4 regions of the Streptomyces sp. NPDC001194 genome follow, and region 3 is predicted to be linked to each of the others. Evidence: riboswitches for the same ligand, from Rfam matches in the RefSeq annotation. Region 3 holds a riboswitch; each other region holds the start of a gene.
The links. A riboswitch is a leader RNA that binds a small molecule or an ion and turns the genes downstream of it on or off. The one in region 3 is predicted to bind cobalamin.

Region 1 (2,194 bases), on a different contig from region 3:
GGACGACGGTGCCCGGCTCGGCGGTCTGGTTCGCCGTGCGGTTGGAGGCGTCCTTGAAGGTCATCCAGCCCTGGCCGGTCTGCGCGAGGGTGCGCATCATCCGGCCGTACAGGTCGCGGGCGGGCATGGTCTTGCGGGCCAGGCCCGCGGCCTCGGCCTTGTGGTACGCGGCGTCGAACTCGTCGCCCCACAGGTCGACCAGCTCGGGCACGTCGGCCGGGGAGAACAGCGACCATTCGGCGTCCGCGTTCACGCGGCGCATGAACTCGTCCGGCACCCAGTGCGCCAGGTTCAGGTTGTGCGTACGGCGCTGGTCCTCGCCCGTGTTGTCGCGGAGCTCCAGGAACTCCTCGATGTCCGCGTGCCAGGTCTCCAGGTAGACCGCGGCGGCGCCCTTGCGGCGGCCGCCCTGGTTCACGGCGGCGACGGAGGCGTCGAGGGTCTTCAGGAACGGCACGATGCCGTTGGAGTGGCCGTTCGTGCCGCGGATCAGCGAACCGCGGGCGCGGATGCGCGAGTATGAGAGACCGATGCCGCCGGCGTGCTTCGACAGACGCGCGACCTGGTGGTAGCGGTCGTAGATCGAGTCGAGCTCGTCCAGCGGGGAGTCCAGCAGGTAGCAGGAGGACATCTGCGGGTGCCGGGTGCCGGAGTTGAAGAGCGTGGGGGAGGACGGCAGGTAGTCGAGGCGGCTCATCAGCCGGTAGAGCGAGGCCACTTCCTCGACGGCCTGGACGCTGTCGTTCTCGGCGAGGCCGCAGGCCACGCGGAGCATGAAGTGCTGCGGGGTCTCGATCACCTGGCGGGTGATCGGGTGACGCAGCAGGTAGCGGCTGTGCAGGGTGCGCAGACCGAAGAAGCCGAAGCGGTCGTCGGCGCCCTCGGCCAGCGTGTGTTCGACCAGCGCGTCCAGGCGGTTCGCGTGCAGCGCCACGAACTCGGCGGTGCGGTCCGCGATCAGGCCCTCGCGGTGGCCCACCGCGACGGAGGCGGAGAAGGAGGTGGCCCCCTGGCCGGCGGCTTCCTCGGCGACGGCCAGCGTCAGCAGCCGGGCGGCGAGGCGGGAGTACGCCGGGTCCTCGGAGATCAGACCGGCCGCGGCCTCCGTGGCCAGCCCGCGCAGTTCGGCCTCGTCGGCGGCGGCGCTGCGCCCGCGGAGCGCGGCGGCGGCGACCCGGCCCGGGTCGGTGTCGGGGAGGTCGGCCGTCAGCTCGGTGAGGGTACGCAGCAGTGCGGCCCCAGGTCCCCCGGTCTCGATTCCGGTGTCGGACGGGTCGGACTCGGCGCGCGGTGCGGAAGGCGCGATGGTCACGGGGGGAGCTCTCCCTCGCTCGGCTCCGGGACACCTGCGGTGCGGCGCGAGCGGGCGCGCGCGGGCATGACGGGGCAGCACCGCGCGGCGTCCACCGGCCCAACCGCGAGGCCCGGACGTATCGACACCCGGTTCGGTCGAGCCGGGCGCACTGTCGGCAGGTCATCGGACTTGCGGTGACACCAATGGGTGTACTTCATACCGTTGCGGGACAGTTCCGGATTCACACCGGATTCCCCTGCGACGACAGCGAGGACGAGCATACATGTGGGGGCCCCTTCATGTGCGACCCCCTAGATGTTGTGTCGGCGTGGCTACAGTTCGAGACCGTACGTGCGCAGAGGGAGGCCGGGGACGGGCTCCCAGTCCCGTTCCGGCGTGCGCACGAAACCGAGCCGTTCGTAGATCCGGTGGGCTCCCACCATCTCGTCCGTGGTGGACAGCACGAGGCGCCGCACGCCCGCGACGGCCCGGGCGCGGTCCGCGCAGGCCCGCACCAGAGCCTCCCCGGCACCCCGCCCGCGGCCTTCCCGGGCGACGGCCAGCATCCGGAACTCGGCCTCGCCGGGTCCGGCGATGTCGCACAGCGGGCTCCCGGGCGCGGCGAAGGCCACCCCGCCGAGGAGCCGGCCGTCGCCCGTCGCGGCGACGAGTATCACCCCGTCGGCGGCGCGCCCGGCCACGTCGCGCAGCCGTGCGAGGTACGGATCGTCCTCGCCGAAGGTGAGCAGCCCGTCCCCGAGGTAGGCCTGCGCGGTGATCTCCCCGAGCGTCCCGTACTCCGCCGCCAGCGCTTCCCTGATCACGATGTCCATGCGGTCGAGTGTGCCGGACGGCCGTCGGTGCCCGGCGCCATCGTCGGACCGTGACGAGCGACCGGCC
Region 2 (2,194 bases), on a different contig from region 3:
TCGCGGCGGTACGGGCGCGCACGGCGGGGTCGTGGGTGATGGCGGAGCCGGCGCGGGAGGCCAGGTCGGCCCGGTTGGCGGCGAGTTCGGCCGCGATGGCGCCGGTGCCCTTGGCGAGTCCGCGGGCCAGGGTGGCGATCTCGGCGGTCTTCTGGCGGGCGAAGGCGAGCCAGCGCCGGACCTGCGGATCGATGTCGCGTTCGGCACTCGCGTCGAGTGGGACGTGCAGGAGCGAGCAGGACGCCGCGACGTCCACCCGGCCGGCGAGACCCAGGAGGGTGCCGAGGGTGGTCAGGGACTTCTGGTGGTCGTTGATCCAGATGTTGCGTCCGTCGACCACGCCGGCGACGAGCCGCTTGCCGGGCAGTCCGCCGACCGCGGCGAGGTCGGCGAGGTTCGCGGCGCCGCGGCCCGTGAAGTCGAGGGCGAGGCCTTCGACGGGGGCCGCGGCCAGCACCTGGAGGGCGTCGCCGAGCCGGTCGAAGTACGAGGCGACGAGCACCTTGGGGCGGTCGGTCGGCGCGCCGAGCTCGCGGTAGGCGCGGGCGGCGGCGTTCAGGTCGGCCGGGGTGCGGTCCTGGACCAGGGCGGGCTCGTCCAGCTGCACCCACTCGGCGCCGGCGGCCCGCAGGTCGGCCAGGACCCGGGCGTAGACGGGCAGCAGCCGGTCGAGCAGGGTCAGCGGCTGGAAGTCGGCGGCCACGCCCGGGGCGGGCTTGGCCAGCAGCAGGTAGGTGACGGGGCCGACCAGGACCGGGCGGGCCGTGTGCCCGAGCCCGAGGGCCTGCTCCAGCTCGGCGACCTGCCGGGTGGAATCGGCGGTGAAGACGGTGTCCGGGCCGAGCTCGGGGACCAGGTAGTGGTAGTTGGTGTCGAACCACTTGGTCATCTCGAGCGGGGCGGCGTCCTGGGTGCCTCGGGCCATCGCGAAGTAGCCGTCGAGGGCGTCGGCGGCGACCGCCGCGCGGTGCCGCTCGGGGACGGCGCCGACCATGACGCTGGTGTCCAGGACGTGGTCGTAGTACGAGAAGTCACCGGTCGGCACCTCGGTGATGCCGGCGTCGGCCAGCTGCTGCCAGTTCGAACGGCGCAGGCCGGCCGCGGTCTCCCGGAGGGCGTCGGCGGTGACGAGGCCCTTCCAGTAGCCCTCGACGGCCTTCTTCAGTTCGCGGCCCCGTCCCTGGCGGGGGTAGCCGTACACGGTGGCTCGTGCTGCCGCGGCTGCGGGCTTCGCTGTCACGGAACTCTCCTTCGCGAGATGTGTCCAGAACATCCCGGACGACGGGACGCGGACGCGAAGGGACGACAGAACGCGCGGACCACGCCGCGGGAGGGAACACCGCACGTGCCGCTCGCTGTGTACGCCGACCCGCCCACGAGGTCACCGGGATGTCCGCATGCGGAATTCGTCCGCGTGCGGGCAACGGGCAGGTCTTCGGACTCGCGGGCACGCCTGCCGGTCTCCCGGCGGGCACCTAGTGGCCGTCGCTTCCCAGGACCGTTGTCCGGTCCCAGTGCGTATGACGGCGGTCGTTCCCGCTCACCGCTGCGGGGCAGTCCCGGATTCCCACCGGGTTCCCTCTTACGACGCATCCCGCCTGGCGGACGGGGCGAACCAGCTGCACCGGCCACCCTAGGACGCGCGGTCTCCCACCGGCGAGCCGTGTCCGTCATTCGGACGAAAAGGTGAGACGCCCTGCCGGTGGCGCGTGGGCCGTCAGCCGTCTCGAGGCGCCGGAGTCAGCGGCGGTGCATCGTGTGCAGGGCTTCGAGCAGGACCTTCGGGTCGTGGGCTCCCTTGTGGACCGGCGGGGGCCGCCGGTCGAGGTGGAGCAGGCCGGCCACGGCGGTCCAGGCGGTGCGGACCGAGTACTCGACGGTGAACACCACATCGTCGGGTACTTCGGCGTACTGGCCGATGAAGGCCAGGTTGGTGGATCCCTCGGGGACGACGTCGGGCCGGTCGCCGGCCTTGCGGACGAGGAACTGGCTGGTGATGTACGGCATCAGGGCCGGCCGTACGACGGACGACTCCAGGATCTGCCCGCTCTGGGCGAGCCGCAGGTGTCCCAGCACCTCGGTCAGCACCTCGCGGCCCGTGCACCGCGCCATCGTCTTGCCCACGTGGTCGCCGGCCTTGTCCGGGAACAGTGCGTAGCCCCACCAGACGTAGGTGTCCTGCGGCTGTTCGTGG
Region 3 (2,194 bases):
CCGCACCATGGGCAGCGGCCTGACCGACCTCCAGCCGCAGCAGGGCTTCGCCGCCCAGACCTCGGCCGCGAGCGTCATCCTGGCCTCCTCCACCCTCGGCTTCTCCCTCTCCACCACGCACGCGTGCTCCGGCGCCGTCATGGGTGCGGGCCTGGGCCGCAAGGGCGGCGTGGTCCGCTGGTCCACCGCCACCCGCATGTTCATCGCCTGGGGCCTGACCCTGCCGGCCGCCGCCGTCGTCGCCTCCGGCGCCGAGCTGGTCATGCGCACCGGTGACGTCGGCGTCGCCGCGGTCGCGCTGTTCCTGGTCGCCTCCTGCGTCGCCATCTGGCTCATCTCGCGCCGCCAGGTCGTCGACCACAGCAACGTCAACGAGGTGCAGCCGGCCGCCGCCGAGGCGCCGGGTGTGGTCACCACGGCCATGGCCGCCGTCACCGTCCCGCCGACGGTGGCCGCCGAGGCCGCCGCCGGTACGACCGCCGCGGTCACCGACGAGGCGCTGAAGGCCACCATCCCGGCTGCCGCCCCGGCCACGCCGGCGGCTCCCGCCGCCGCGGTCTGACCCCGAGAACGACAGAGGAATCCGCAGCATGAAGATCGACTGGGCAGCACTCGGCTCCGTCTTCGGGGTCAGCCTCTCCGCCACCGTCGCCCTCGTGGCCCTGTTCACGCTGGGCCTGGTGGGCCTCTCCAAGCACGAGGCCGCCACCGAGCAGGGCGGGACCGCCGCCCTCGCCCGCAGCGGTGCGTACGCCTGCTTCGCGCTCGTCGCGGGGGCCGTGGCCTACGGGATCTACCTGATCGTCACCTGATCCCGGCCGACCCGACCCGATCGATTCGGGCACGGCGTACGAAAGCTCCCCCCGGGTTTCCCGGGGGGAGCTTTCGTACGTCTGTGACGTGTGCCGTTCACCTGCCCCGCCGCAGGTCAACGGCGAGTTGACGGGCCTTCGCGGTGCGTGGTGGACTGCCCGAGCCAATACGGCGGCATGGAGAGGAAGTCCGGTGCGAATCCGGCGCGGTCCCGCCACTGTCACCGGGGAGCACGCGGCTCGTGCACCCCGGGAGCCAGGAACTCCCACCGCCGGACACGTCGAACCAGGGCGCGGACCCTGAGTGAGGACATACCTGCACCATGCGTGCCGACCGCGTCTTCGCGTACGGCGCCACGGCGGGCCTGATCGGCGACCGGATCTTCGGTGATCCGCGCCGCGGGCACCCCGTGGCCGCCTTCGGACGAACCGCCGCCGCCGTCGAGCGCGCCCTGTGGCGCGACGACCGCGGCCGGGGCGTCCTGCACACCCTCCTGTGCGTCGGGGGCGCGGCCGCCGTCGGCGCGCTGGGCGCCCGCGCCGTGCGCTCCGGGCCCGCGGCCGCCCGTGTCGCCCTGACCGCCGCGGCCACCTGGGCCGTCGTCGGCGGCACCTCGCTGGGCCGCGAGGCCCGCGCCATCGGCGGCGCGCTGGCCGCCGGGGACGCCGAGGTGGCCCGCGAGCGGCTGCCGCACCTGTGCGGGCGCGATCCTCAGGCCCTGGACGAGCAGCAGATGGCCCGCGCCGTCGTGGAGTCGGTCGCCGAGAACACCTCCGACGCGGTGGTCGGGGCCCTCGTGTGGGGCGCCGCCGCCGGTGTCCCCGGCCTGCTGGCGTTCCGCGCCGTGAACACCCTGGACGCCATGGTCGGCCACAAGTCACCGCGCCATCTGCGCTACGGGTGGGCCTCGGCCCGGCTCGACGACCTCGCGGGCTGGCCGGGCGCCCGGCTGACCGCGCTGGCCGCCGCAGCGGCCGGGCCCGACCGGCGGGGAGCCGTACGGGCCTGGCGCGCGGACGCCGCCGCGCACCCGAGCCCGAACGCCGGCCCCGTGGAGGCCTCCTTCGCCGGGGCCCTCGGCGTGCGGCTGGGGGGCACCCTGGCGTACGGGGGGCGGGTCGAGCACCGGGCCGTGCTGAACGGCGGGGCGGGGCGGCCCGTGCAGGTCCGCGACATCGAACGCGCGGTGCGGCTGTCGCGTCAGGTGACGTGGCTGGCATTGGGAGCGTGCGTGGCACTGCGCTGTGCGGTGTCGTACGGCATACGGAAGGGACGCGGATGAGCGGCGGGAAGCTCGGCGGGGGACTCCTCGTCGCCGGCACCACATCGGACGCGGGCAAGAGCGTGGTCACCGCGGGCATCTGCCGCTGGCTGGCCCGGC
Region 4 (2,194 bases), on a different contig from region 3:
CCGCCTACCTCGCCGGACAGGCGGACGCGGAGGAGGACGTCTTCGCCGCGCTCGCCCGTGAGGTGCTCGGCGGCTGGGACTGGATCCTGCTCCTGGCCGTCGCCACCTCCGCCCTCGCCTCGACGCAGACGACCATCATCCCGGCCTCCCGTACCGCACTGTCCATGGCCCGCCGCCGGGCACTGCCCGACGGGTTCGCCCACATCGACGCCCGCCGGGGCACACCGAGCACCAGCACCTGGTGGGTCACCGGCACCGCGACCGTCTGGTACGTCGTCATCCACCGGATCAGCGAGAACGCCCTCGCGGACTCCCTCACCGCCCTGTCGCTGCTCATCGCCTTCTACTACGCCCTCACCGGCATCGCCTGCGCCGTCTGGTACCGGCGACGGCTGATGCGGGGGCCGGGCCCCTTCCTGCTGCTCGGTGCGGGCCCCCTGCTCGGCTCGGCGCTGCTGATCTGGCTGCTGGTCGAGTCCGTCGCCGACATGGCCGATCCGGACAACGCCTCCAGCGCGACCGCCTGGTTCGGGTTGGGCGCCCCGCTGGTCATCGCGCTCTTCCTGGCCGGCGCCGGAGTGGTGCTGATGCTGCTGCGCCGCGCCGCGTCCGGAGCCTTCTGGCGCGAACGCCCCGGCGTGGCCCCCGAGGCGCCCTGGAGTCCCTAGAGGACCTGTCGGGCCCCGCCCCGCGGGGCGGGGCCCGACGGGCTCAGGGCTGTGCTCAGGGCGCGGCGGGCACGTCCACGGGCGAGGCCGGGGACGCGGACGCCTCCAGGGCCGGGACGGGGCGCGTTCGGCCCTCGGCGTCTATCGCGACGAAGGTGAGCCGGGCCGTGGCGACCTCGCTGGTCGGGCCCGAGGCGTTCCATCGCTCGGCCCGGACGCTCACGGCGACCGTCATCGAGGTGCGGCCCGCCCGTTCCAGCTCGGCGTCGGCACGGAGCAGGTCCCCGGCGCGTACCGGAGCGAGGAAGGACATGCGGTCCACGGCCACGGTCACCGCGGGGCCGTCGGCATGGCGGCCGGCCGCGGCGGCGGCCGCGTCGTCGATGAGCTTCATCACCACGCCGCCGTGGATGGTGCCGTAGAGGTTGGTGTCGTGCTCGCTCATGATGTGGGCGAGCGTCACCCGGGAGTCACCCGGCTGCTTGCGGCGGCGCCCTGCGGTGGTGGTCAGATCGGCCATGTCAACTCTCCTTCGCGAGTTGCGGCGGGAAGGCCCCGGGCGGTCTCGCCGGGACCCCGCACGACGGCTTCGGCGTGCGGGCAGCGGGCAGGTCTTCGGACTCGCGGGCACGTCTCGTCGTACGAGACCCCTACTGGCCGTCGCTTCCCGGACCGGTCCGGTCCAGTGCGTATGACGGCGGTCGTTCCCGCTCACCGCTGCGGGGCAGTCCCGGATTCCCACCGGGTTCCCTCTTGCGACGCATCCCGCCTGGCGGACGGGGCGCACCAGCTGCACCGGCCACCCTACTCGCGCCGGTGACCGGCCTGACCAGGGGCGTCTTCGTGCGGCGCAGGGGCCCACGGGCCATCGCGGGCCGATCGGCCGTTGCGGGAACAGCCGGTCCGGCTGGCACTGTTGCACCAGGAGGGGGGCCGGTGACGTACCGGCGGGCCCTGACGTACTTCCGCAGGAGGATTTTTCATGGCTGACCGGCCTTTGACGCTCATGGCAGTGCACGCCCACCCCGACGACGAGGCCACCGGAACCGGAGGGGTCCTCGCGCGGTACGCGGCGGAGGGCATCCGCACGGTTCTCGTGACATGTACCGACGGCCGCTGCGGTGACGGACCGGGGGGTACCAAGCCGGGTGATCCCGGGCACGATCCGGCGGCCGTCGCCTCGATGCGCCGACGGGAACTCGAGGCGAGCTGTGACGTCCTGAAGATCAGCGATCTGGAGATGCTGGACTATGCCGACTCCGGGATGATGGGCTGGCCGAGCAACGACGCCCCCGGATCCTTCTGGCAGACCCCCGTGGAGGAGGGCGCCGCCCGGCTCGCGGAGCTGATGCGCCACTACCGGCCCGATGTGGTCGTCACCTACGACGAGAACGGCTTCTACGGCCATCCCGACCACATCCAGGCGCACCGCATCACGATGGCGGCGCTGGAGATGACCGAGTCGGCATCGAAGGTGTACTGGACGACGATGCCCCGCTCCGGAATGCGGCGGTTCGGGGAGATCA

Region 1: another riboswitch for cobalamin. It lies ahead of ACFY1T_RS00910 (ribonucleoside-diphosphate reductase subunit alpha); the one in region 3 lies ahead of ACFY1T_RS25840 (cobalamin biosynthesis protein).
Region 2: another riboswitch for cobalamin. It lies ahead of metE (5-methyltetrahydropteroyltriglutamate--homocysteine S-methyltransferase); the one in region 3 lies ahead of ACFY1T_RS25840 (cobalamin biosynthesis protein).
Region 4: another riboswitch for cobalamin. It lies ahead of ACFY1T_RS31810 (acyl-CoA thioesterase); the one in region 3 lies ahead of ACFY1T_RS25840 (cobalamin biosynthesis protein).

Annotation. Positions count from the first base shown of each region.
Region 1 is NZ_JBIAXU010000001.1:183,907-186,100, reverse strand. It holds gene ACFY1T_RS00910 (ribonucleoside-diphosphate reductase subunit alpha) at 1-1,312, opposite strand, end outside; cobalamin riboswitch at 1,451-1,592, opposite strand; gene ACFY1T_RS00905 (GNAT family N-acetyltransferase) at 1,627-2,127, opposite strand.
Region 2 is NZ_JBIAXU010000007.1:66,005-68,198, reverse strand. It holds gene metE (5-methyltetrahydropteroyltriglutamate--homocysteine S-methyltransferase) at 1-1,240, opposite strand, end outside; cobalamin riboswitch at 1,430-1,585, opposite strand; gene ACFY1T_RS17645 (oleate hydratase) at 1,741-2,194, opposite strand, start outside.
Region 3 is NZ_JBIAXU010000015.1:61,697-63,890, forward strand. It holds gene ACFY1T_RS25830 (inorganic phosphate transporter) at 1-562, shown strand, start outside; gene ACFY1T_RS25835 (hypothetical protein) at 591-812, shown strand; cobalamin riboswitch at 947-1,098, shown strand; gene ACFY1T_RS25840 (cobalamin biosynthesis protein) at 1,136-2,095, shown strand; gene ACFY1T_RS25845 (cobyric acid synthase) at 2,092-2,194, shown strand, end outside.
Region 4 is NZ_JBIAXU010000023.1:56,450-58,643, reverse strand. It holds gene ACFY1T_RS31815 (APC family permease) at 1-668, shown strand, start outside; gene ACFY1T_RS31810 (acyl-CoA thioesterase) at 724-1,188, opposite strand; cobalamin riboswitch at 1,278-1,423, opposite strand; gene ACFY1T_RS31805 (PIG-L family deacetylase) at 1,651-2,194, shown strand, end outside.